Regions from separate parts of the Bradyrhizobium sp. CCBAU 65884 genome, predicted to be linked through region 1. Evidence: predicted binding sites of a transcription regulator. Region 1 holds the regulator's gene; each other region holds the start of a gene.
The links. Region 1 encodes LexA, which represses DNA repair genes until DNA is damaged. Its sites were predicted from a motif close to TGTTCNNNNTGTGTTCNG; they were not measured.

Region 2: the regulator LexA is predicted to act here: its motif matches at 2,703-2,720, upstream of uvrA (excinuclease ABC subunit UvrA).
Region 3: the regulator LexA is predicted to act here: its motif matches at 3,742-3,759, upstream of XI03_RS32650 (YifB family Mg chelatase-like AAA ATPase).

Annotation. Positions count from the first base shown of each region.
Region 1 is NZ_LBJU01000114.1:101,507-109,412, forward strand. Features, by position in the region: gene XI03_RS16865 (S41 family peptidase) at 1-914, opposite strand, end outside; gene XI03_RS16870 (alpha-hydroxy acid oxidase) at 1,269-2,402, shown strand; gene XI03_RS16875 (HAD-IA family hydrolase) at 2,417-3,040, shown strand; gene XI03_RS16880 (hypothetical protein) at 3,210-3,416, shown strand; gene XI03_RS16885 (molybdopterin molybdotransferase MoeA) at 3,645-4,856, shown strand; gene lexA (transcriptional repressor LexA) at 5,033-5,734, shown strand; gene XI03_RS16895 (hypothetical protein) at 6,309-6,743, shown strand; gene XI03_RS16900 (GAF domain-containing protein) at 6,960-7,901, shown strand.
Region 2 is NZ_LBJU01000088.1:30,574-38,479, reverse strand. Features, by position in the region: gene uvrA (excinuclease ABC subunit UvrA) at 1-2,607, opposite strand, end outside; gene XI03_RS06155 (outer membrane protein) at 2,892-3,644, opposite strand; gene XI03_RS06150 (outer membrane protein) at 3,868-4,542, opposite strand; gene XI03_RS06145 (outer membrane protein) at 4,778-5,527, opposite strand; gene XI03_RS06140 (single-stranded DNA-binding protein) at 5,976-6,470, shown strand; gene gyrA (DNA gyrase subunit A) at 6,828-7,906, shown strand, end outside.
Region 3 is NZ_LBJU01000130.1:175,663-183,568, forward strand. Features, by position in the region: gene XI03_RS32625 (type II and III secretion system protein family protein) at 1-395, shown strand, start outside; gene XI03_RS32630 (CpaD family pilus assembly protein) at 450-1,184, shown strand; gene XI03_RS32635 (AAA family ATPase) at 1,181-2,470, shown strand; gene XI03_RS32640 (tetratricopeptide repeat protein) at 2,492-3,265, opposite strand; gene XI03_RS32645 (PilZ domain-containing protein) at 3,345-3,590, opposite strand; gene XI03_RS32650 (YifB family Mg chelatase-like AAA ATPase) at 3,819-5,357, shown strand; gene XI03_RS32655 (hypothetical protein) at 5,454-5,927, shown strand; gene XI03_RS32660 (PAS domain-containing hybrid sensor histidine kinase/response regulator) at 6,054-7,906, shown strand, end outside.

The DNA of each region.
Region 1 (7,906 bases):
TCGGAAGCCGAGGCCGAGCCGCCATTGACCAGGACCACCAGCGGCTTGCCCTTGGTGAGGTCGCCGCCATGCGCGGTGAAGCGCTGGGTCTCTTCCGGACTGCGGCCGCGGGTCGAAACGACCTCGCCGCGCTGGAGGAAGGCGCTCGACACCGACACGGCCTGGTCGAGCAGACCGCCCGGATTGTTGCGCAGGTCCATCACATAGCCGGTGAGCTTCTCCTGCGGCACCTGCTTGGCGATCGCGGCGATCGCCTTCTTCAGGCCGTCGGTGGTCTGCTCGTTGAACGAGGTGACGCGGATATAACCGATGTCGCCGTTCTCGACGTGGAAGCGCACCGGGCGCACATGGATGATCTCGCGCGTGATCGCGACGTCGAGCGGCGCGTCAGCGCCCTTGCGCACGATGGTGAGCTTGGTCTTGGTATCGACCGGGCCCTTCATCTTGTTGACGGCCTGCTCGAGCGTCATGCCCTGCACGGCCTCGCCGTCGATCTTGCTGATGAGGTCGCCGGACATCAGGCCGGCCTTCGAGGCGGGCGTATCGTCGATCGGGGAAACGACCTTGACGAGGTCGTCTTCCATCGTGACCTCGATGCCGAGGCCGCCGAACTCGCCGGAAGTGGTCTCCTGCATCTCGGTCCAGGCCTTCGCGTTCATGTAGCGCGAATGCGGATCGAGCGAGGTCACCATGCCCGTGATCGCGCCTTCGATCATCTTGGCGTTGTCGGGCTTCTCGACATAGCTCGCCTTGACGCGCTCGAAGACCGTACCGAACAGGTTGAGCTGGGAATAGGCATCGTCCGCGCTCGCTGCCGCCCGTGCCGCCCATACACCACCGTGCGGGCTGGCGACCAGAAGGGTGAGACACGCTCCGGTGAGCGCGCCCAGAGGGAACAGCAGGGTTTTCCGCATGGATGGGCTTGCCTTTTTGCTTGGCGGTTCGCTTGAGCTTGCTTGGGCTCGTCTCTCGAGACCTGGGAAGCACACTTGGGAGGCGCCATGCAATTGGCGATCCAGTCCACTTCTCACAATACCATTCTGGTTTCTTCAAGGCCGGGATGCACCGCCGACCGGTACACCGCAAAAATCGCTTCGTTCGGGCCTAAACTTTTGGCAACGTTGCAGGACTGGCCCGCCCCCAAAGGGACCTAAAGGGGGAATCGGTGCGCCCGTCCACGCCGCGCAGCCATGCCATTTTAGGATGGTTTTGGAACGCTGGACGGGTTAGGCGATGACACAAGGCTTCAAATTCTCGGGAGGATAACAATGAACGAAGCACCCCGGATCCGGCCGGAACGGAACGTCGAGCTCGGCGCCAGCAACGAGCCGTTCCAAAACCTGCACGAATTCATTCGGAAAGCGCGGGCCAACCTCAACCAGAACGCCTGGGACTACATCGTCGGAGCCGCCGAGACCGAAACAACGATGCGCCGCAACCGCATGGCGCTGGACGAGATCGCCTTCCGGCCGCGGGTGCTGCGCGACGTCCGAAAGGTCGACGGCTCGATTCAGCAGTTCGGCCGCAAAATGCGCCTGCCGGTGGTGCTCGCCCCCGTCGGCGCGCTCGAGATCTTCGACCCGGATGGCGCGGCGAGCGTCGCGCGGGCTGCCGGCACCTTCGGCGCGGCGCACATGCTGAGCTCGGTGTCCGAGCCAGGCCTGGAGCAGACCGCCGAAGCCGCGCCGGATGCGCTGCGGCTCTATCAGCTCTATGTCCGCGGCGACGATGCCTTTGTCGCGGATGTCGTCAGCCGGGCCGAGAAGAACGCCTATGCCGGCTTCTGCCTGACCGTCGACACCGCCCATTACAGCCGTCGTGAGCGTGACATCGCCAAGCGCTACGTTCGCGAGAGCCGCCTGCGTGCCACCGGCGGCGATTTCCAGAAGGGCCTGGAGTGGCGGACCGTGAAGATGATCAAGGACAAGTTCAGGATTCCGCTGATCCTGAAGGGCATCGCCACCGCCGAGGACGCCCAGATCGCGGTCGATCACGGCGTCGAATGGATCTACGTCTCCAACCATGGCGGCCGCCAGCTCGACCATGGCCGCGGCGCCATGCATGTGCTGCCCGAGATCGTCGAGGCCGTGAAGGGCCGCGCCAAGATCATGGTCGATGGCGGCATCTGTCGCGGCACCGACATCGTCAAGGCGATCGCGGCGGGCGCGGACATGGTCGGGATCGGCCGGCTGCAATGCTGGGCGCTGGCGGCGGCTGGCGAGGCCGGCGTCGCGCGGATGCTGGAGCTGCTGGAGGACGAGGTGCTGCGCTGCCTCGGCCTTTTGGGCGCCACGTCATTTGCCGAGGTCGACAAATCCTGCCTGCATCCGGCGACCGCCACCAACGCACCGAGCGTGTTCAGCGCATTCCCGCTGTTCGACCACGATCCGTATCGATACTGAGTGAAAAGGACGCAATGACATCGCTCTCTCCCGGCAGCGCGGATGCGCTGCTGTTCGATCTCGGGCGCGTGGTGCTCGACATCGACTTCTCCAAGGCGATCGCCTGCTGGGCGGGACATGCCGGCTGCCAGCCCGAGGCCATCGTCGCGCGCTATGTGCGTGACGAGGCTTACCGGCTGCACGAGGTCGGCAAGATCAGCGACGAGGACTATTTCGCTTCGCTGCGTGCTTCGCTCGGCATCGGCATTTCGGACGCCCAGTTCCTGGAAGGCTGGAACGCGATCTTCGCCGGCGAGATGCCTGATATCGCCGAGCTGCTGCCGCGCGCGGCGAAACAGATGCCGCTCTATGCCTTCTCCAACACCAACCGGCCGCATGTTGACTATTTCTCGAAGGAATATGGCGAACTGCTCGGCCATTTCCGCGCGCTGTATCTGTCGTCCAGCATCGGCCTGCGCAAACCCGACGCGGAAGCCTTCGACCATGTCGTCGCCGCGATCGGCGTGCCCGCAGCACGTATCGTGTTCTTCGACGACCTCGCCGAGAACATCGAAGGCGCGCGGTCGCGCGGGCTGACGGCGGTGCATGTGACGTCGCCGCGCGACGTCGAGAACGCCTTGAAGGCATTGGGCATCTGACGATCTCCGCTCATCGGGAGGCGCCAACGTCGGGCAGCCCTCCCGGAGCCAATTTTGCCCAAAATGAGGAACCAGAGCGCTTTGTGCATTTTTGTACGGAGTTCCGGGAACGGAATGGCCCCTTCCGGACTCTTGAGTCCGTTGGGACTTCTACACCGGACTTATGGACGTGCTGGGCAAAACCTATCTCACCAAGCAAGCCTCTCTCCTGCTTGAATTCGCAAGAACCACCTCGGATTCTGACCTTTCCGCCAAGCTGATCAGCAAGGCCGCCGACCTGAAATCCCAGGCCGATCCGCTACCCGACAAGGATCAAGGGCCGAAGGCTCCCGACGTCGCGCTGGACGACGGGCCGGACCGGCCGAGCGGGAGTTGAGCGATGCCGGCCGTGGCACTCATCATTCTCGTCCTCGCCATGGCCACCCTCCTGCCGATCGGCCTCATTCTCTGGATCATGCCACGCCAAGCCTGAGCCTGCCTTCGATCCAGGGCCGGAAAGCGGCAAGATAAATCGTGCCCGCTCCGCATTTTTGCCTCTGCCCCCGCGCTCGGCTAGAAGACTGTCGGAACATTTCGTCCGAACGTGCCGAGCAGGAGTTTCGCCGTGGCCTTGATGCCGGTTTCCGACGCCCTTGCTGCGGTGCTGGCGGGTGCAGAGCCGCTGCCTGCAGAGATGGTTTCACTCGACGAAGCCTACCATCGCGTGCTCGCGCAGGACGTCGCTGCGCGGCGCACCCAACCGCCCCAGGCGATGTCGGCGATGGACGGCTACGCCGTGCGCGCGGCCGATGCGGCAACGATCGATTCCAGGCTGACGATGATCGGTGAGGTCGCAGCGGGCCGTCCGTTCACGGAAAGGGTCGGCGCCGGCGAAGCCGTGCGGATCTTCACCGGCGGCGTCGTTCCCGACGGCGCCGACGCAGTCGTGATCCAGGAGGACACGATCGCCGAGGGCAAGCACGTAACGATCAAGGAAGCCGCGATCGTGGGTCGGCACATCCGCCCCGCCGGCGTTGATTTCCGCGAGGGTGACGTCCTCCTGCGCAAGGGAACCCGTCTGACAGAGCGCGATCTCGCCCTCGCCGCTGGAATGAATCACCCGCAACTCGCCGTCTGCCGTCGTCCGAAGGTCGCGATCCTCGCCACCGGCGATGAACTGGTGATGCCGGGCGCGACGCCCGGGCACGGCCAGATCGTCTATTCCAACGGCTATGCCCTGCACGCGCTCGCCCGCAGCGAGGGCGCCGAGACCATCGACCTCGGTGTTGCCGCCGATACGCTGGAGGCCACCACCGCCGGCATCCGCCGCGCGCGCGAAAGCGGCGCCGACGTCCTGGTCACGACCGGGGGCGCATCGGTCGGCGACCACGATCTGGTCCAGCAGGCGCTGAAGGACGAAGGCATCGCGTTGGCGTTCTGGAAGATCGCGATGCGGCCCGGCAAGCCGATGATGCACGGACGCTTAGGGACGATGGGCGTCATTGGCCTGCCCGGCAATCCCGTGTCGTCCTACGTGTGCGCCTTCCTGTTCATGGTGCCGCTGATTCGCGCGCTGGCAGGCCGTTCGGTGATTCATCACCATCGCGAGCGCGCCGTGCTGGGCCGCGATCTCGGCGCCAATGACCAGCGCCAGGATTATCTGCGCGCGCGCCTGGAGCTGCGCGACGACGGCACGCTCGTCGCCCTTCCCGTCAGCCATCAAGACTCCTCTCTGCTTGCGAATCTTGCTGCAGCACAGGTACTTCTCGTGCGCGCACCGCTTGCGCCAAAGGCCGAGGCCGGCAGCCCCTGCGAAGTGCTGCGGCTCCCCGTCTGAACTGCGCGGCCACACGCATTCCGCGAGTTTCGCTCTGTTCACGGTAAATTAAGCAGTTGCGGAACATGTATCGAACATATAGTGTCCGTTCATGATTTGTTTCGAGGATGTAGCGGCTTATCGCTGAACTCATCGTCTCGGAATCGAACGACATCAACCGGGGGACTTTGGTCGAGATGTTAACGCGCAAACAATACGAGCTTCTGCGGTTCATCAGCGAACGCTTGAAGGAAAGCGGCGTGCCGCCGTCCTTCGACGAGATGAAGGATGCGCTCGACCTGCGCTCGAAGTCAGGCATCCACCGCCTGATCACCGCACTCGAGGAGCGCGGCTTCATCCGCCGCCTGCCCAACCGCGCCCGGGCCATCGAAGTGATCAAACTGCCGGAGCTCCAGGCTGCCGCCGGCAACCGACGCGGCTTCACGCCAAGCGTCATCGAGGGCAATCTCGGCAAGCTACGCGCGAGCTCCAGCCCGTCCGCGGACGAGGGCGAGCGGCCCGTTGCGGTGCCCGTGATGGGTCGCATCGCGGCCGGCACCCCGATCGAGGCGTTGCAGACCCGCAGCCACACCATCAGCGTGCCTCCGGACATGCTCGGCTCCGGCGAGCATTACGCGCTCGAAGTGCGCGGCGATTCCATGGTCGAGGCCGGCATCCTCGACGGCGACATGGCGCTGATCCAGCGCAACGAGAGCGCCGATACCGGCGACATCGTGGTGGCGCTGATCGACGACGAAGAAGCCACGCTCAAGCGCTTCCGCCGCCGCGGCGCCTCGATCGCGCTGGAGCCCGCCAATGCCGCTTACGAGGTGCGCATCCTGCCGCCGAACCGCGTGAAGATTCAGGGCAAGCTGATCGGGCTTTACCGCAAGTACTGATACCGGAAGTCTTCAGCGCCTCGCGCGCGCCTTCGGTCGGCATCGCCGATCAGAGATTGGAGCGGATTGATGGTCCGCTCCGGCTGGATAGTCTTTCTGGTTCTGCACAGATTGTCCGGCCCCTCCCCCTTTCGCGACATCCTCGGCAGGCCGCGCGAAGCAACATCGCTTCGCGGGCCTTGCGAGTTCGAGGGGGACAGCCCAACTGCGCCAGATCGTTTGAGCGCAGCCGCAGCAACGCTGGTCGCATCATGTCGCATCATCATGTCGGCTAGGACACGGCCGTGATCCAGAAAATCCGCAACGACCGCAATGCAGCGCGCACGCAGCCGAGCTGACGATACTCGGGCTGGCTGGTTTCGCCGGTCGTTGACGCGCGCCTGCCAAATGCACGGAAGCCGACTTTGTTCCTATCGAATTCGGAAAAGATGGAAAAGATAATGTGATCGGGGCTCGCGGATCCCAGCCGCAGATTTGCCTACAACCAAGCAGACCGTCACGTGCTTCCACTCTGGTAGGGGCCTGCGCCTCCGAAAGGGGTGCGGGTCGCTATCTCTGCATAGAGGAGCACCCGATGTGTGACTACAGCCTGCATGCCGTCGCGACGCGCCCCGCAGAAGTCGGCGAGACGATCGTCACGACAACATTCCGCGGCACCTCGACGCGCGGCTTCGCCTCCGAAGCCGATCTCTCCGTCGCGGTCTGCCTGCTGCCGGGAACGGAGCTCGCCTTCGCCGATAACGTCCGTTACGACAACCGCTGGATCTGGACGCGCACCGTCAACTCCCGCGTCGGCAAGTTCGGCAAGATCGATCCGCATATTCCCGATCGCCATCATGATGCGATCGAATTCCCGGACGGCAAATCCGTGCTGGTGACGCAGCTCGTCGAGGGCCAGCGCGCAACCGTGCTGCAACTGCCGGTGACTCAACCGATCGGCGAGCGCGAGCACAAGCCGCAGATCATCGCCGACAGTCGCCCGACGGTCACGCGACTGCCGATCGGCTGACGCCCTCCGGCCCGGCGGGTCCGGGGCCAGGATTGAAATGCCGTCGCCGGCCGATGCCGGCGAGCCCGGTGGGTTTGTGTTTCACGAAATTCGATCGGCGAGCGCCGCCGCACCTCGTCGCCGCACGAAGTTTGGGCCGTCCTGCCTGAATTTTGAACCTCCGCTCCGCAGCCAAATGACCGATGCTGTCGTGGTTTGAGGCGGCGGACACGCTCGATGAAAACCTTTATTCGCGTTGTTGAACTCTGGGTGCCTGACCGGACGCGCATGCGGCTGGAATTCGGCGGCGGCCTTTACGATGAAGGGCTGTCCGCGTTCAAGGCCGTCAGCGAAGAGCTGCACTTCGGATATGACGAGGGGCTTCCGGGCAAGGCCTGGGCCTGCGGCCATCCCGTCATCCTCACGAAATTCGCCAACTCCTATTTCAAGCGGACCGATCAGGCCGTCGCCGCCGGCCTCACCTGCGGCGTGGCGGTGCCGGTGTTTGCAGGCGAATTTCTGCAAGCCGTGATGGTGCTGTTCTGCGGCGACGACGAGGCGCATGTCGGCGCGATCGAACTCTGGCACAACGATCCTGATCTCTCCCACGAGATGGGCCTCGTCGACGGCTATTACGGCGCGGCGGACATGTTCGAATTCAACTCGCGCCACACTAAATTTCCTCGCGGCTTCGGACTTCCCGGACGCACCTGGAAGGCGGGCCTGCCGCTGATCATCAAGGACCTGCACGACGCCAAGAGCTTCCTGCGCTGGGAGGACGCAGCCAAGGTCGGGATCAATCTGGGTGTCGGCGTGCCCTACCGAACCGGCACCGACCAAACCTGGGTCCTGACTTTCCTCTCCGCGCAGGCAACGCCGATTGCGCGACGCTTCGAGATCTGGGTCCCGAACGAGGCCCGTTCGGCGCTGGTCTTTCGCGCCGGCGATTGCAGCGCGCAGACCGACCTTGCCGCCCGCTATGCCGCCAATTCCATTGCCAGGGGCGAAGGCAGCATCGGCGGCGCCTGGGCCGCCGGCATGCCCGCGCTCAACGACGATCTCACTCATGACGGCTCGATCGCGGGCTCTGAGGCCTGCGCAGCCGGGCTGAGCCGAATGGTGGCCCTGCCGGTCATCGGCAAGGCAAAGCTCGAAGCCGTGCTGGCCTGGTATCTGTAATCGAT
Region 2 (7,906 bases), on a different contig from region 1:
TTCACCGCCCGATAGCGTGGTAGCCTGCTGGCCCACGTGGATGTAATCGAGCCCGACGCGATGCAGGGTCTGAAAAGTCTCGCGCACGCGCGGCACCGCCTTGAAGAACTCAGCGGCTTCCTCGACGGTCATGTCGAGGACGTCGGCGATGCTCTTCCCCTTGAATAACACCTCCAGCGTTTCGCGGTTGTAGCGCTTGCCCTTGCAGACGTCGCAGGTGACGTAGACGTCGGGCAGGAAGTGCATCTCGATCTTGATGACGCCGTCGCCCTGGCAGGCCTCGCAGCGGCCGCCCTTGACGTTGAAGGAGAAGCGGCCGGGCTCGTAGCCGCGCGCCTTGGATTCGGGCAGGCCGGCGAACCATTCGCGGATCGGCGTGAAGGCGCCGGTGTAGGTCGCGGGGTTGGAGCGCGGGGTGCGGCCGATCGGCGACTGGTCGATGTCGATGATCTTGTCGATGTGCTCGAGGCCCTCGATGCGGTCGTGCGGGGCCGCGCCCTCGCTGGCATTGTTCAGCTTGCGGGCGATGGACTTGTAGAGCGTGTCGATCAGCAGCGTCGACTTGCCGCCGCCGGACACGCCGGTGACGGCGGTGAACAGGCCGAGCGGAATTTCGGCGGTGACGTTCTTGAGATTGTTGCCGCGCGCGTTGACCACCTTGATGGTGCGGCGATGGTTCGGCGGCCGCCGCTCCGGCACCTCGACCTCGAGCTCGCCGGTCAGGTACTTGCCGGTGAGCGATTTCGGGTTGCGCATGATCTCGGCGGGCGTGCCTTCGGCAATGATGTTGCCGCCATGCATGCCGGCGCCGGGGCCGATGTCGAGCACGTGGTCGGCGAGCAGGATGGCGTCCTCGTCATGCTCGACCACGATCACGGTGTTGCCGAGGTCGCGCAGCCGCTTGAGGGTGTCGAGCAGGCGCGCGTTGTCGCGCTGGTGCAGGCCGATCGAGGGCTCGTCCAGCACGTAGAGCACGCCCGTCAGGCCCGAGCCGATCTGCGAGGCCAGGCGGATGCGCTGGCTCTCGCCGCCGGACAGCGTGCCGGAGGAGCGGGATAGCGTGAGGTAGTTGAGGCCGACGTCGAGCAGGAAGGTGAGACGCTCGCGGATCTCCTTCAGGATGCGGCCGGCGATCTCGTTCTGCTGCGCGTTGAGCGCCTCGGGCACGGTCTCGAACCATGCGCCGGCGCCCTTCACCGACAGCTCGGAAATCTCGCCGATATGCTTGCCGCCGATCTTGACGCAGAGCGCCTCGGGCTTGAGCCGAAAGCCCTTGCAGCCCTCGCAGGGCACGTCGTGGAAATACTTCGCCAGCTCCTCGCGCGCCCACTCGCTCTCGGTTTCCCGATAGCGGCGGTTGATGTTGGTGATGACGCCCTCGAACGGCTTCTTGGTGTCGTAGGAGCGCACCCCGTCCTCGTAGGAGAACTTGATCTCGTCCTCGCCGGAGCCGTGGAGGATGGCGTTCTGCGTCTTCTTGGCCAGGTCCTTCCACTTGGTGGTCAGCGTGAACTTGTAGTGCTTGCCGAGCGCAGTCAGCGTCTGCACGTAATAGGGCGACGACGATTTGGCCCAGGGCGCAATCGCGCCCTTGCCGATCGCGAGCTCCTTGTCGGGGATGACGAGGTCTTCGTCGACATGCTGCTCGACGCCGAGGCCGCCGCAGGCCGGACACGCGCCGTAGGGGTTGTTGAACGAGAACAGGCGCGGCTCGACCTCGGGAATGGTGAAGCCGGAGACCGGGCAGGCGAACTTTTCCGAGAACAGGATGCGCTCGGGTCCGCTCTTGTCGTGGATCTTGGCGGTCTTCTTCTTTTCCTCGGCGGGAGCCGCCGCCGGCGCGTCGGCGAATTCGACGACGGCGAGGCCTTCGGCGAGCTTCAGCGCGGTCTCAAAGCTCTCGGCGAGGCGCTGGCCGATGTCGGCGCGCACCACGATACGATCGACCACGACGTCGATGTCGTGCGGGAATTTCTTGTCGAGAACAGGCGCTTCGGCGAGCTCATGGAAGGTGCCGTCGATCTTGACGCGCTGAAAGCCCTTCTTGAGCCATTCGGCGAGCTCCTTGCGGTACTCGCCCTTGCGACCGCGCACGACGGGGGCGAGCAGATACAGGCGGGTGCTCTCGGGCAGCGCCAGCACGCGGTCGACCATCTGCGAGACGGTCTGGCTTTCGATCGGCAGGCCCGTGGCCGGCGAATAGGGCACGCCGACGCGCGCCCACAAGAGCCGCATGTAGTCGTAGATCTCGGTGACGGTGCCGACGGTGGAGCGCGGGTTCTTCGACGTCGTCTTCTGCTCGATCGAGATCGCCGGCGACAGGCCGTCGATCTGGTCGACGTCAGGCTTCTGCATCATCTCGAGGAACTGGCGCGCATAGGCCGACAGCGATTCGACGTAGCGGCGCTGGCCCTCGGCGTAGATGGTGTCGAAAGCGAGCGAGGATTTGCCGGAGCCGGAGAGGCCGGTGAACACCACCAGCTTGTCGCGGGGAATCTCGACGTCGATGTTCTTGAGGTTGTGCTCGCGCGCGCCACGGATCGTAATTGCGCGCAGGCTGGAGCCCGCGTTCTGCTGTTGGCGCTTCGCCTTGATCACTTCATCCATCCGAGTTGCCCTCAAGGAATCCCATGGGTGCGCGACCGCGCCAATAAAAAAGGCGCGCTCGCCCGGAACCGGGATCGGCGCCGATGGGGTTGTCAGCGAACGTAGGAAGAACGGAGACGGATTTCCAGTGGGACTTGCGAATCGTCAACGGAATGTTGGCGCGCTGGCGGCATCTGGCAGCAGTTGCTGTGCGGAACTGCGCGGCAAGTGCCGCGAAAACAAAAAGGCCGGCGCAAGGCCGGCCTTTCGTGACGATGGGAGTCGGTAGCGATCAGGACTTCAGATCAATACCGGGCGACCACGGGGCCGCCGAAAGTGTAGTTGAGGCGGACGGTGCCCATGTCGACGTCCTGCTTGATCCGGTCAGTACGGTCGTTGACGCCGAGGACCGTGAACCCGACGTTGCGGCCGCCCATGAACAGATGGTTGTACTCGACGGCAACAGACCAATTCGGGGCGAACCCGAATTCGAGGCCGGTGCCGACTGCGCCGCCCCAGCGCGTCTCGCTCGCGCTGTCGAAGACCACGCCGCCCAGAAGGCCATCGTATTTGGCATGGGTAACCGCGGCGCCGCCCTTCACGTACCAGAGCACGTTGTTCCAGGCATAACCGACCTGACCGGTGAAAAGGCCGATCGCATCGATTCGGGTCTGATTGACGATCGGCGCGAATGCGAGGGGTCCGCTCGCATTCGACCCCTTCAGATTAGCCCAGTCGCCTTGAGCTTCGAGGCCGAAGACCCAGTTGGCCGACTGCCAACGATAGCCAACCTGACCACCGACGACTCCGCCCGTAGCGCTGTGACAGCCTTCGGAGACGACGGGTATTGCCGCGCCGAGGACAGCGTTGAGATCCCAGCAATTGCGGCTCGAGGCGCCGCCGCCGTTGATACCGATGTAGAAACCGCTCCAATTGTACATCGCGATCGGCGCGACCGGAGCCTTGGTGTAGGGGCGGGCCGCCAAATCGGCCGCCGAGGCCGGTGCCAACGCGCTGAGTGCGAACAAACCGGCCGAAGCCAGCAAAAGCTTCTTCATATCCATTCCCCAGTTCCGTTTCTCTTTCTGACCTTCCGGAAAGCGGAAGAGCCAGCGGACCTATGACCCGACTAATGTCACTGCTTTACACCATTAAAGCCAAAGGTTGTGTCACCCGGGCGCCACATCTCTCCGAAAACGCGAGCGAGCCGGTTGTGGCGCGCAAAAACAGAAAGGCCGGCGCGAGGCCGGCCTTTCGTAACGCGAGGCGTTGAAGTGTAGCTTAGTACTTGGCAACCACCGGGGCGCCGAAGTGGTAGTTCACGCCGACCTGCACGGTGTGGAAGTTGAGCGTGCCGGTGGTGACCGGAGCGCCGAGACCGGAGAAGTAGGTCTCGCCGCCGAGGCTGCGATAGAGGTACTCGCCCTTGACCGACCACTGCGGAGCGAAGAACGCCTCGACGCCGGCGCCGACGGTCCAGCCCGAGTGGAACTTGCTGTCGGAGACGGTCACGCCGAGCGCGCTGACGCTGACCTTGTTGTCGATCCAGGCGTAACCACCGGTGCCGTAGAACAGCACGTTGTTGACGGCCCAGCCGATGCGGCCGCGGACGGTGCCGAGCGCGTCGGTCTTGGACGACACGGTGATGCCGAGAGCGGTCGCCGAGGCGCTGACGTCAGCCCAGGAACCATCGGCCTCGATGCCGAACACGACGTTGCCGGCCTGCCAGTTGTAGCCGGCGGTGCCGCCGACGAAGCCACCCTTCATCTTCGGGTCGCCGGAAGCGTTCTCCCAGGCGCCGCCACCGACGATACCGAGGTAGAAGCCGGTCCAGTTGTAGACGGCCGCCGCCGGAGCGATCGGAGCCTTGGTGTAGGGGCGGGCTGCGAGGTCGGCCGCCGAGGCGGGCGCAGCGAGAGCGAACAAACAGGCCGAAGCCAACAAAACCTTCTTCATTTTCAACTAATCCCAGTCCCAGTTTCTGTTGTTGCCTTCCTGATCGGAAGGGCAGCGGACTCAACGGCCCAACTGACGCCGTACTTACACCACCAAAGCCGCAAGTTGTGTCTCCGAAAAGCCACAGCGGTCGAAAAGGTGATGGTTACTGACTTATTGCCTCCCGTTCATGTTGCGCCAAACGAAAAAGGCCGGCGCGAGGCCGGCCTTAGACGTCAATGATATCAGATGGATATCAGTAGCGCGCGGCGACCGGCGCACCCCAGTTGAAGTGATAGTTCACACCTGCCTTGACCGTGTGAACGGTATCGGTCCACTCGGAGCGGTTGGTCACGACGGGGCTGTACTGAATCGTGCTCTTGCCGAAATCGATGTAGTTGTATTCGACCTTGGCCGACCAGTTCGGAGCGAACATGTATTCCGCGCCGGCGCCGACGGTCCAACCCCAGCGGGTGTTGTTCTGGATGAAGACGTTTCCGGGGATGCCATCGTAGCGATGCTGAATGTCGCCGACCGCAGCGCCGCCGCTGACGAACAAGAGAGCGGGGCCGGTCGAGTAGCCGAGACGGCCCTTGATGTCGCCGAAGCCGCGGATTCTCGTGAAATAGGTGTCGCCGAGGCCGGCATTGATCTCGGCAGAACGTCCGTTGATGTCAGCCCAATGATAGTCGCCCTCGATGCCGAACACCCAATTGGCCGCCTGCCAGTTGTAGCCGACTACGCCACCGACAAAGCCGCCGGTGGTGTCGTAGTTCTGACTTCCAGCAAAGATCGCCGTATTCGGACCGCCAAAGAAGGTTTCGTCGCTGCGGCCCCAGGCACCACCGCCCTGCACACCAATGTAGAAACCGGTCCAGGTATAGATCGGAGCGGGGGGCGCGATCGGCGCCTTTGTATAGGGACGGGCTGCAAGGTCGGCAGCACCGGCCGGAGCCGAGAGGGTCAGCGCAACCGCGCCGGCAAAGCCAATCAAAATCTTCTTCACTGTAATCTCCCCAGTCGTGTCCGCCTCTCTGAGTTCCCCAAGGCGGACTATCAGGCGCGAGGCCCATTGCATCAATTCCAAGCACGACGATAGCTCGATTCTGCGGCAGAGTCCGTGCCCGGAGTGCAACAGTTGGGTGTAATCGACCTACCTCTAACTTAATGAATGTTAAGTGATTTTTGCCGTTCACGGGAACCCGATTTGGTTCCATCCCAATTGCCATCACAGCGCCATTTAGACGCCATCCCGTCTCCACATTTGGTGGCGATTTCTGCAGGAACAAATCTGGAACAGACCGCCGGTCGGTGCTATATGTGGGGATAACCTTGGGGGTGACGGGCTGAGCAGCCCCTGCAAGCGTATAGGGTCGCCCTAACAGGGCGCAGAGGAACGCGGGCAGTGCGCTCGGCCTTAGGAAATTCAGTGGCATTCGGAGTGGAGAGCGGCGATGGCGGGAAGCGTCAACAAGGTCATTCTGGTTGGAAATCTCGGCAAGGATCCTGAAATCCGCCGCACCCAGGACGGGCGGCCGATCGCGAATCTGAGCATCGCGACCTCCGAGACCTGGCGCGACAAGAACAGCGGCGAGCGCAAGGAAAAGACCGAGTGGCATCGGGTCGTGATTTTCAATGAAGGGCTCTGCAAGGTCGCCGAGCAGTACCTGAAGAAGGGCGCGAAGGTTTACATCGAGGGCGCGCTGCAGACCCGCAAATGGACCGACCAGAGCGGCGTCGAGAAATACTCGACGGAGGTCGTGCTCCAGGGCTTCAACTCGACGCTCACGATGCTCGACGGCCGTGGCGGCGGCGGAGGCGGCGGCTTCGGCGACGAGCCGGGCGGCGATTTCGGCTCCTCCGGACCCGTCAGCAGCGCACCGCGCCGTCCCGTGGCCGCCGGCGGCGGTGGCCGCAACAGCGACATGGACGACGACATCCCGTTCTGAGCAGGGACCGGACGATGAGGGGGCGCAGGCCGGCTGAGCGGCGCCTTCCCATTTCGTGTCAGCAAACCTTACTAATCGGCAGAAAGGGCTCGGGATTTCCGGGCCCGCTTCATGTTTGGGTTGAACTCGGATTGCGCCAGCGCAATCGCGTCGATGGCGCGCGCCGGCCGCGCGATTGACGAGGTCCCGGAGGTGATTTCGGAAGGCCTGTTCCGGGTCCCTCCGAGACGCTCTCCGTAAGGCCGTAAGTTGTTGGAAAAATAAGCGGAAAAAGCGCTTCCCTGAAGCCTGCGAGGGTGGTTATCAGGGTCTCGATGCGCTATATGATTCCCAGCTAAAACCTCACCGGATTTCCCCTTGGCTGACGACGACGACAAGCCCGGCGACCAGCCGGCGCAACCCTCGGATATTCGCCCCGTCTCCATCTTCGAGGAGATGAAGAAGTCCTATCTCGACTACGCCATGAGCGTGATCGTGGCGCGGGCGCTGCCTGATGCCCGGGACGGTCTGAAGCCGGTGCACCGCCGCATCCTGTTCTCGATGAACGAGCAGGGGCACACGCCCGACAAGAAGTACGTCAAATCCGCCCGCGTGGTCGGTGACGTCATCGGTAAGTACCACCCGCACGGCGACCAGTCGATCTACGACGCCATGGTCCGCATGGCGCAGGACTTCTCGATGCGCGTGCCGCTGATCGACGGCCAGGGCAATTTCGGCTCGGTCGACGGCGATCCCCCGGCCGCCTATCGTTACACCGAAGCGCGCCTGACCAAGGCCGCGCTGGCCCTGCTGGCCGACATCGACAAGGACACCGTCGATTTCCAGCCGAACTACGACAACAACGAGACCGAACCGTCGGTCTTGCCGGCCAAGTTCCCGAACCTTCTCGTCAACGGCGCCGGCGGCATCGCGGTCGGCATGGCCACCAATATCCCGCCGCACAATCTCGGCGAGGTCATCGACGCCTGCGTCGCGCTGATCGACAACCCCGCGCTCACCATCGACGAGCTCATCAACATCGTGCCGGGACCGGATTTCCCGACCGGCGGCGTCATTCTCGGACGCGCGGGCATTCGCGCCGCCTATCACCTCGGCCGCGGCTCGGTCGTCATGCGCGGCAAGGTCGCGATCGAGACCATCCGCAAGGAGCGCGAGGCGATCATCATCACCGAGATCCCCTACCAGGTGAACAAGGCGACGATGGTCGAGCGCATCGCCGAACTGGTCAAGGAAAAGAAGATCGAGGGCATCGGTGACCTCCGCGATGAATCGGACCGCGACGGTTACCGCGTCGTCATCGAATTGAAACGCGACGCCGTGCCGGATGTGGTGCTGAACCAGCTGTACCGTTTCACGCCGCTGCAAACCAGCTTCGGCGTCAACATGGTGGCGCTCGACAGCGGCCGTCCTCGGATCATGCATCTGAAGGACCTGCT
Region 3 (7,906 bases), on a different contig from region 1:
GCAACTCGATCACCATCCCCTCGATCCAGACTCGCCGCGCCGAGACGACGCTGGAAATTCCCTCGGGCGGCTCGATGGCGATGGCCGGCCTGATCCAGCAGCAGACCAAGCAGGCGATCAACGGCCTGCCCGGCGTCGACCAGGTGCCGATCATCGGCGCGCTGTTCCGCAGCCAGGACTTCGTCAACAACGAGACCGAGCTGATGGTGATCGTGACGCCCTATGTGGTGCGCGCGGTCGCCCAGAAGGAATTGGCGCGGCCCGACGACGGCTTCGCGCCGGCCTCGGACGCGCAGACCGCACTGCTCGGCCGCATGAACCGCCTCTATGGCATCGCGCGTCGCGTCGATCCGATTGCCGGCGCGCCCGGCGATTTCGGCTTCATCATCGACTGAGACGAACGGACGGCTGGGGAACGGGGCGGGAATCGGGCAAGAGGGGACGAAGCGATGACGAAGACGACAGCCGATCGACGTCGCAATCTAGGCGTTGCGCTGGCACTGACGGGGCTCTCCGTCATGCTGGGCGCCTGCAACACCACCGGTGAGATCGTCACCCAGACGGTACCGACCGACTATCGCCAGCGCCACCCGATCGCGGTGCAGGAAGGCAAGAAGTCGATCGTGATCTTCGTCGGCAAGGCGAGGGGCGGCCTGTCGGCCGCGCAGCATTCGGACGTCGCGGGCATCGCCCGGGACTGGGTGCGCGAAGGCACCGGCTCCGTCGTCGTCGACGTTCCCGTCGACGCTGCGAATTCGCGCGCGGCGGCTGCGACCTATCGGGAAATCCGTTCCGTGCTCGCATCCGGCGGCGTGCCGTCGCGTGCCATCGTCCAGCATCCCTATCGCCCTGAAGATCCCGGGCTGCTGCCCACCATCCGCCTGAGCTATTCGAAGATCGCCGCGGTCGCCGGCCCCTGCGGGCTGTGGCCGGAAGACCTCGGCCCCAACATCCTCGATCCCGGCTACAACGAGAACCGGCCCTACTTCAATCTGGGCTGCGCCAGCCAGCGCAATCTCGCCGCGATGATCGACAATCCGGCCGACCTCGAGCAGCCGCGATCCGAGACGCCGGCCTATACCGCGCGGCGCGACATCGCCTTTGATCGCTACCGCAAGGGCACTGCGATCTCGACTCCCAATTCCGAGGCCGACAGGGCCAAGCTCAGCGACACAGGCAAATGACGGGCATCCACGACGAAGAAGCGGACGATCCGCAGCACCCCGAGGAACACATTGCGCCGGTTCCCCGCATTTCGGTGCAGGCCTTTTGCGAGACCGAGAAGACGCTGGCCGCGGTAACCGCGGCCGGGCAGGACCGCCGGCTCGCCAAGGCGCACCTCACCGCCAAGGACGGTGGCCTTGCCGCGGCGATCGAAGTCTATGAATCGATGCCGACGCCGAACGTGATCGTGATCGAATCCGACGGCACGCGCGACATCCTCGAGGGACTGGACGACCTCGCCGGCGTCTGCGACCCCGGCACACGCGTGGTCGTGATCGGCAATCCCAACGACACCGCGCCCTATCGCGAGCTGGTGCGCCGCGGCGTCAACGATTATGTGGTGGGACCGGTCGAAACCCTCGACGTGGTCCGCTCCATCTGCAGCCTGTTCTCGGCCTCCGAGGCCATCATCACCGGCCGCGTCATCGCGGTGGTGGGCGCCAAGGGCGGCGTCGGCGCCTCCACCGTCGCGCACAATTTGGCCTGGACCATCGCCCGTGACCTCGCGCTCGATTCCGTCGTGATCGACCTCGACCTCGCCTTCGGCACCGCGGGCCTCGACTACAACCAGGACCCGGTGCAGGGTATCGCCAACGCGGTGCTGTCGCAGGACCGGCCGGACACGGCGTTGATGGAGCGCCTGCTCTCCAAATGCACCGAGCGCCTCAGCCTGCTCGCGGCGCCTGCCACCCTCGACCGCGTCTATGATTTCGGCGCCGAAGCTTTCGACGCCGTGTTCGACACGCTGCGCATGACCACGCCCTGCATCGTGCTCGACGTTCCCCACCAATGGTCCGGCTGGACGCGGCGCGCGCTGGTGAACGCCGACGACATCGTCATCGTGGCCGAGCCCGATCTCGCCAATTTGCGCAACACCAAGAACATGCTGAGCGTGCTGAAGGCGGCGCGGCCAAACGACCGGCCGCCGCTGTATTGCATCAACCAGGTCGGCATGCACAAGCGCGCGGAGATCGAGGTCAAGGCGTTCGCCAAGACCATGGAAAGCCAGCCGATCGCGGTGATCCCGTTCGATTCAAAGCTGTTCTCCACCGCCGCCAATAACGGCCAGATGATCGCGGAGGTCTCCAAGAACCACCGCACCACCGAGCTGTTCCAGAACATGGCGAACCGCCTCGCCGGCCGCGGCGAGGTGAAGAAGCCGAAGCGCTCGCTGCTCGGACCGCTGCTGAAGAAGTTGAAGGGCAAGTCAAGCCGCAACTCGGCGCCGCATCGCAAGGCGTCGTAAGCGTACACCAAAAGGGGCGGACTACTTATCCGCCCGCTGCTGCTTCTTCGCCAGCAGCTGCCGCAGCGCCGCGACCTTGGCCGCGGCCTGGTCCGGCGGCAAATCTGCCTTCACGAGGATTTCGGCCTCGGCCTCGCGGCCCTGCAATCCCAGCACGAGCGCGAGATTGGCGCGGACCCGCGCATCGTTCTGATTGCGCTGATAAGCGCGGCCGAGCACCTGTTCGGCCTTCGGCAGATTGTTTTGCAGCATATAGGACAGGCCGAGATTGGACAGCACGGTCGGCTCGTCCGGCACGATCTTCAACGCCGCGGCATAATATTGCTGCGCCTCCTCGTTGCGGCCGAGCTGATCGAGCGCCGCACCTTGCGCCGACAGGATGCGCCAGTCCGGATCCTCCGGCGCATGCGCGCGGCTGAGGACGTCGAAGGCCTGCTGGAAATTGCCGCTGTCGGCGAGCGCGCGGCCATAGCCGGCGAGCAGCGCCTTGTTGCTGGGATGGGCGAGCACCGCCTGCTCCATGACCGCAACCGCCTGCGCGCGCTGGCCGGTCTCGCGCAGCGCCTTGCCGTAGGCGAGCGCAACGTTGGGATCACTGGGCTTGGCGCGATAGCGCTCGCGCAAGGCGTCCATCTCTGGCTTGGCGTCGGCTTTGACCGCCGTTTCCGATCTGACACCGAGCGCACCGGTCACATCCTCGATGCCGGCGGTCTGGCAGCCACCGAGGACAAGCACCAGGAGTGCGGGAAGCAGCAATCTCGCCGGGGGAGAGGCGAGGGACGAACGCTTGGACATACTCTGATCACTCGGCAACTGATCAGAGATGCTTACCGATTAACGCTAAAGTCCCGTTAAGGACGCGGCCTGGGAGATCTTAGTCGGTGAACTCGGCACCGAATTCGCAGCCGATGCGCCAGCGCAGGCGGCATTGGCGGGAATAATCAGGTGCGAAAATGATGGTGAATTGCGGCGGCACTTCCAGGAATTCCGCCACCACCTTCACGCCGCCATCCGAAATATCGGTGATCGTGCAGTCCCGCGGCAGCGAGCCCGCGCCAAAATGGATCTTGGCGAGCCGGCTGCACACCCGACGTTCGCTTCTCCGGCGATTTGCAAGCATTTGAATTGTTCACCCGTTAGACCACGGCCCATCCCGCAGCCTCAGGAATAGCGGACATTCGTTGGAATGTGCTGAGGACAGAAGCCGGCATTCGAGGCTTAGTGTCGGCGTGGCGTTTACGATTGGTTAGGGCTTGCTCGCCCTCCGGGATCGTTCCCGTATTGTTCTTGCGGAGAAGGTCCGTCTCTGCTACCCCTAATTGTGCGAGAGGGGCAGGCTGGTTTGAGCATGGTTCAGCGGGTTTCCACCGTCGCCTTTGAGGGGATCGAGGCCCGCGCGGTCGACGTGCAGGTGCAGGTCGCGCCGGGCCTGCCGGCGTTCGCGATCGTCGGCCTGCCGGACAAGGCGGTGTCGGAGGCGCGCGAGCGGGTGCGCTCGGCGCTAATCGCCTCAGGGTTGGCGCTGCCGGCGCGGCGAATCATCGTCAACCTGGCGCCGGCCGACCTCCCGAAGGAAGGCAGCCATTACGACCTGCCGATCGCACTCGGCTTGATGGCGGCGATCGGCGCGATCCCGCCGGATGCGCTGACCGGCTTCACCGTGCTCGGCGAGCTCGGCCTCGACGGCTCGATCGCGCCCGTGGCCGGCGTTCTTCCCGCCGCGTTCGGCGCCAATATGCGCGAGGAAGGGCTGATCTGCCCGGCCTCGTGCGGCTCCGAAGCGGCATGGGCGAGCCCGGACATCCAGATCATCGCGGCAAGCTCGCTGATCCAGATCGCCAATCACTTCAAGGGCACCCAGGTGCTGTCGCGGCCGTCACCGAAGGTGCATGAGCCCGCCGCCTCCACGCTCGACCTGCGCGACATCAAGGGCCAGGAAAGCGCCAAGCGCGCGCTGGAGATCGCCGCCGCCGGCGGGCATCACTTGCTCATGATCGGGGCGCCCGGGGCCGGCAAATCGATGCTGGCGGCGCGCCTGCCCTCGATCCTGCCGCCGCTGTCACCGAGCGAACTGCTCGAGGTCTCGATGATCGCCTCCGTTGCCGGCGAAATCGAGGGCGGCGCGCTGACGGCCAAGCGGCCGTTCCGCTCGCCGCATCATTCCGCGAGCATGGCCGCGCTCACCGGCGGCGGCATGCGCGCAAAGCCCGGCGAGATCTCGCTGGCACATCAGGGCGTGCTGTTCCTCGACGAATTGCCGGAGTTCGATCCGCGCGTGCTGGATTCGCTCCGGCAGCCGCTGGAGAACGGCGAGGTCGCGGTGTCGCGCGCCAATCATCGCGTCACTTACCCTGCCCGCTTCATGCTGGTCGCGGCGATGAATCCGTGCCGCTGCGGCAACGCGTTCGAGCCGGGCTATGCCTGCAAGCGCGGCCGCGTCGACCGGTGCACCGGCGACTACCAGGCGCGCATCTCCGGCCCGCTGATGGACCGTATCGACCTGCGCATCGAAGTTCCTGCCGTGACCGCAGCCGACTTGATCCTGCCGCCCCCGGCGGAAGGCTCCGCCGAAGTCGCCGCCCGCGTGGCGGCGGCGCGCGACATCCAGCTCGCGCGTTATGCCGATGCCGGCCTGCCCCGTGTCCGCACCAATGCCGAGGCTCCTGCCTCTGTGCTGGAGGAGATCGCAAAGCCGGACGCGCAGGGCCAGAAGCTGCTGCGCGACGCTGCCGAGACCATGCGGCTGTCGGCGCGCGGCTATCACCGCGTGCTGCGGGTGGCGCGCACGCTGGCGGACCTCGATCGAGCCGACAAGATCGGCCGGCTGCATCTCGCCGAAGCGCTGTCCTACCGCGCACTCGCGGAGGATGTGCGCCAGATGGCTTGATCATTCCGCGCATCAACCCGGCGGTAACGAGTTTCCTTTACGCTCTGCAAACCATAAAGCCCAATGAGTTCCCCGGGCCTCGGCGAGTAGAGTGTCATGTTGCGTTTCAAGATCCTGGCCTCGGTTGTTCCCTTGTTGGCGGCTGCGGTGTTCGCCCGCGCGGAGATCGGATCGGTCTCGCATCCCTGCATCGCCCTCGGCGAAACCTCGGTCGAGCTCACCTCCCTGTTCTGGACCGCCGGCGTCCATGTCGCCTTCACCGAGGATCCCGCCCGGGCCACGGTGCGGGTTCAGATCACCGACGATGCCGATACAGCGGACTTCGCCGTGGTCGACGACGGTCTCGGTTCCGAGCCGGATTCCTGTCAGGCCAATCCCTCGACGCGCCTCGTCTCGATTGCCGCTCAGCCCGTCGATGGCGGCCAGGTGATCTATCTCTCCACCGAAGGGCCGGCGGATTACCGCATCTATGTGCGCTCGAAGTCGTTCTCGCAGCGCGAGGCCGCGGCGCTGATCGTCGGCGCCCATGGCGGCCATCGCCCGCTCCCGCTCCAAGCCGCCTCGCTCTGAGCCGTTAACACCTGGTCAACCCTGTTTGGAGGCAGCGCCAAAGCCTCAAGCTGTTCGCAAGGTCGGCGCGACATCGTCGCAGACGGCGGGTGGCGGGATTTCGAAGAAGAGTCGGGGTCGGTGGCGATGGGTCGGACGTTCCGGATCAAGGTGCGCATGCGCCGCTTCAGGCGACAGCATCCCCGCATCGCTTTCGCGATCCGCTCTTTCATGATCTTCTCGGCGACCTTCGGCGGCGCCTATGGCTTCGTGTCCGGCAGCCGGTCCGAGAACTCCGGCTACGATCCCCACACCTTTGCGATCGGCGCGAGCTTCCTGTTCGCGCTCGCCTGCCTCGGCCTTGCGACGCTGAGCATGCGCCTGCGTTTCGTGGGCAAGCGGCTGCGTACGCTCGCCGCCCACAACGAGGCGCTGATCGATCGCAATTGGGAGCTGAAGGAGGCGGAAGAACGCGCCCGCAGCCTGTTCGAGCAGCAGGGCGACCTCATCGTGCTGCGCGCTACCGATGGCCGCATCACCTTTGCCAACGAAGCCTATTGCGCGCTCGCAGGACAGGCGCGCAGCGCGCTGGTCGGCACGCGCTTCGATTTCGACGTGCTGGAGCAGGGTGACAGCGCCCGCGAGAGCAGCGGCACACGCATCCACGACCAGAAGATCGCAACCCCGCTCGGCGCGCGCTGGATCGCCTGGCGCGAGGGCTATGTCCGCCTCGATGCCGGACAGCCCGCCGAATTGCAGAGCGTGGGGCGCGACGTCACCGACCGCACCGAGACCGAACGCGCTCTGTCCGACGCGCGCGACCAGGCCGACGCCGCCAACCGCGCCAAATCGCGCTTCCTCGCGATGGCCTCGCACGAGATCCGCACGCCACTCAACGGCATCATCGGCATGGGCGGCCTCCTGCTCGACACCAATCTGACCCCGGAGCAGGCGACCTATGCCAAGGCGGTGAAAACCTCGGGCGAAGCCTTGATGGCGCTGATCGAGGAACTGCTCGACTATTCCAAGATCGAGGCCGGCAAGCTTGATCTGGAGCAGCGTCCCTTCGCGCTCTCGACCCTGGTCGAGGAGATCACCGAGCTGCTCGCGCCCCGCGCGCAGGCCAAGGCGCTCGAGATCGCCGCCTATGTCGACGAGCGCCTGCCGCTGGAGGTGGTCGGTGATGCCGCGCGGCTGCGCCAGGTGCTGTTCAACCTCGCCGGCAACGCCATCAAGTTCACCGCGAGCGGTGGCGTCGCGCTGATCGTCGAGCCCGGCATCTGGCCGAACGAGGTCAGCTTCCTGGTCCGCGACACCGGCATCGGCATTGCGCCGGAGGCGCAGCAGCGCATCTTCCGCGAATTCGAGCAGGCCGACGAGCGCGTCGCCCGCACCTATGGCGGCACCGGGCTCGGCCTTTCCATCAGCGAGCGCATCGTCAAGCGCATGGGCGGCCGGATCACGCTCGCGAGCGAGCCGGGCAAAGGCTCGACCTTCGAGATCGCGGTGCCGCTTCCGCCGTCGCAAGCCAGCGCGGGACAGACGGCCTTTCCAAGTCCCGACCTCACCGGCAAGTCGATGCTCCTCGTCGCCGACGGCATCGAGGCCTCGCTGATCGCGCGGCGCCTCGAGCGCTGGGGTGGCCAGACCTGCATGATTACGGATGCCGCGGTCGCCGAAGCGCTGCTGCCGGAACGCTCATGGCACGCGGTGCTGATCGATCGTGCGATCGGCCCTGCCGCGGCCGACCAGCTGGGCGAAATGGCCCGCGCGCATGCGTTGCAGCGCCTCGTGCTGCTGACTTCTGGCTCGCGCCACGAAAAGCTGTCCCCGGCCTTCACCGGTTTTCTGGTGAAGCCACTGCGGGCGGCCTCGCTCGCCGCGCGCCTTGCGATGACGCCGGAGGTGGCCTCGCCCGATCTGGCGCCGGAACCACCGGCGGAAGCTGCCGGCGCGACGCCGGCCAAAGGAGCGACCAAGGGCCTGTCGATCCTCGTCGC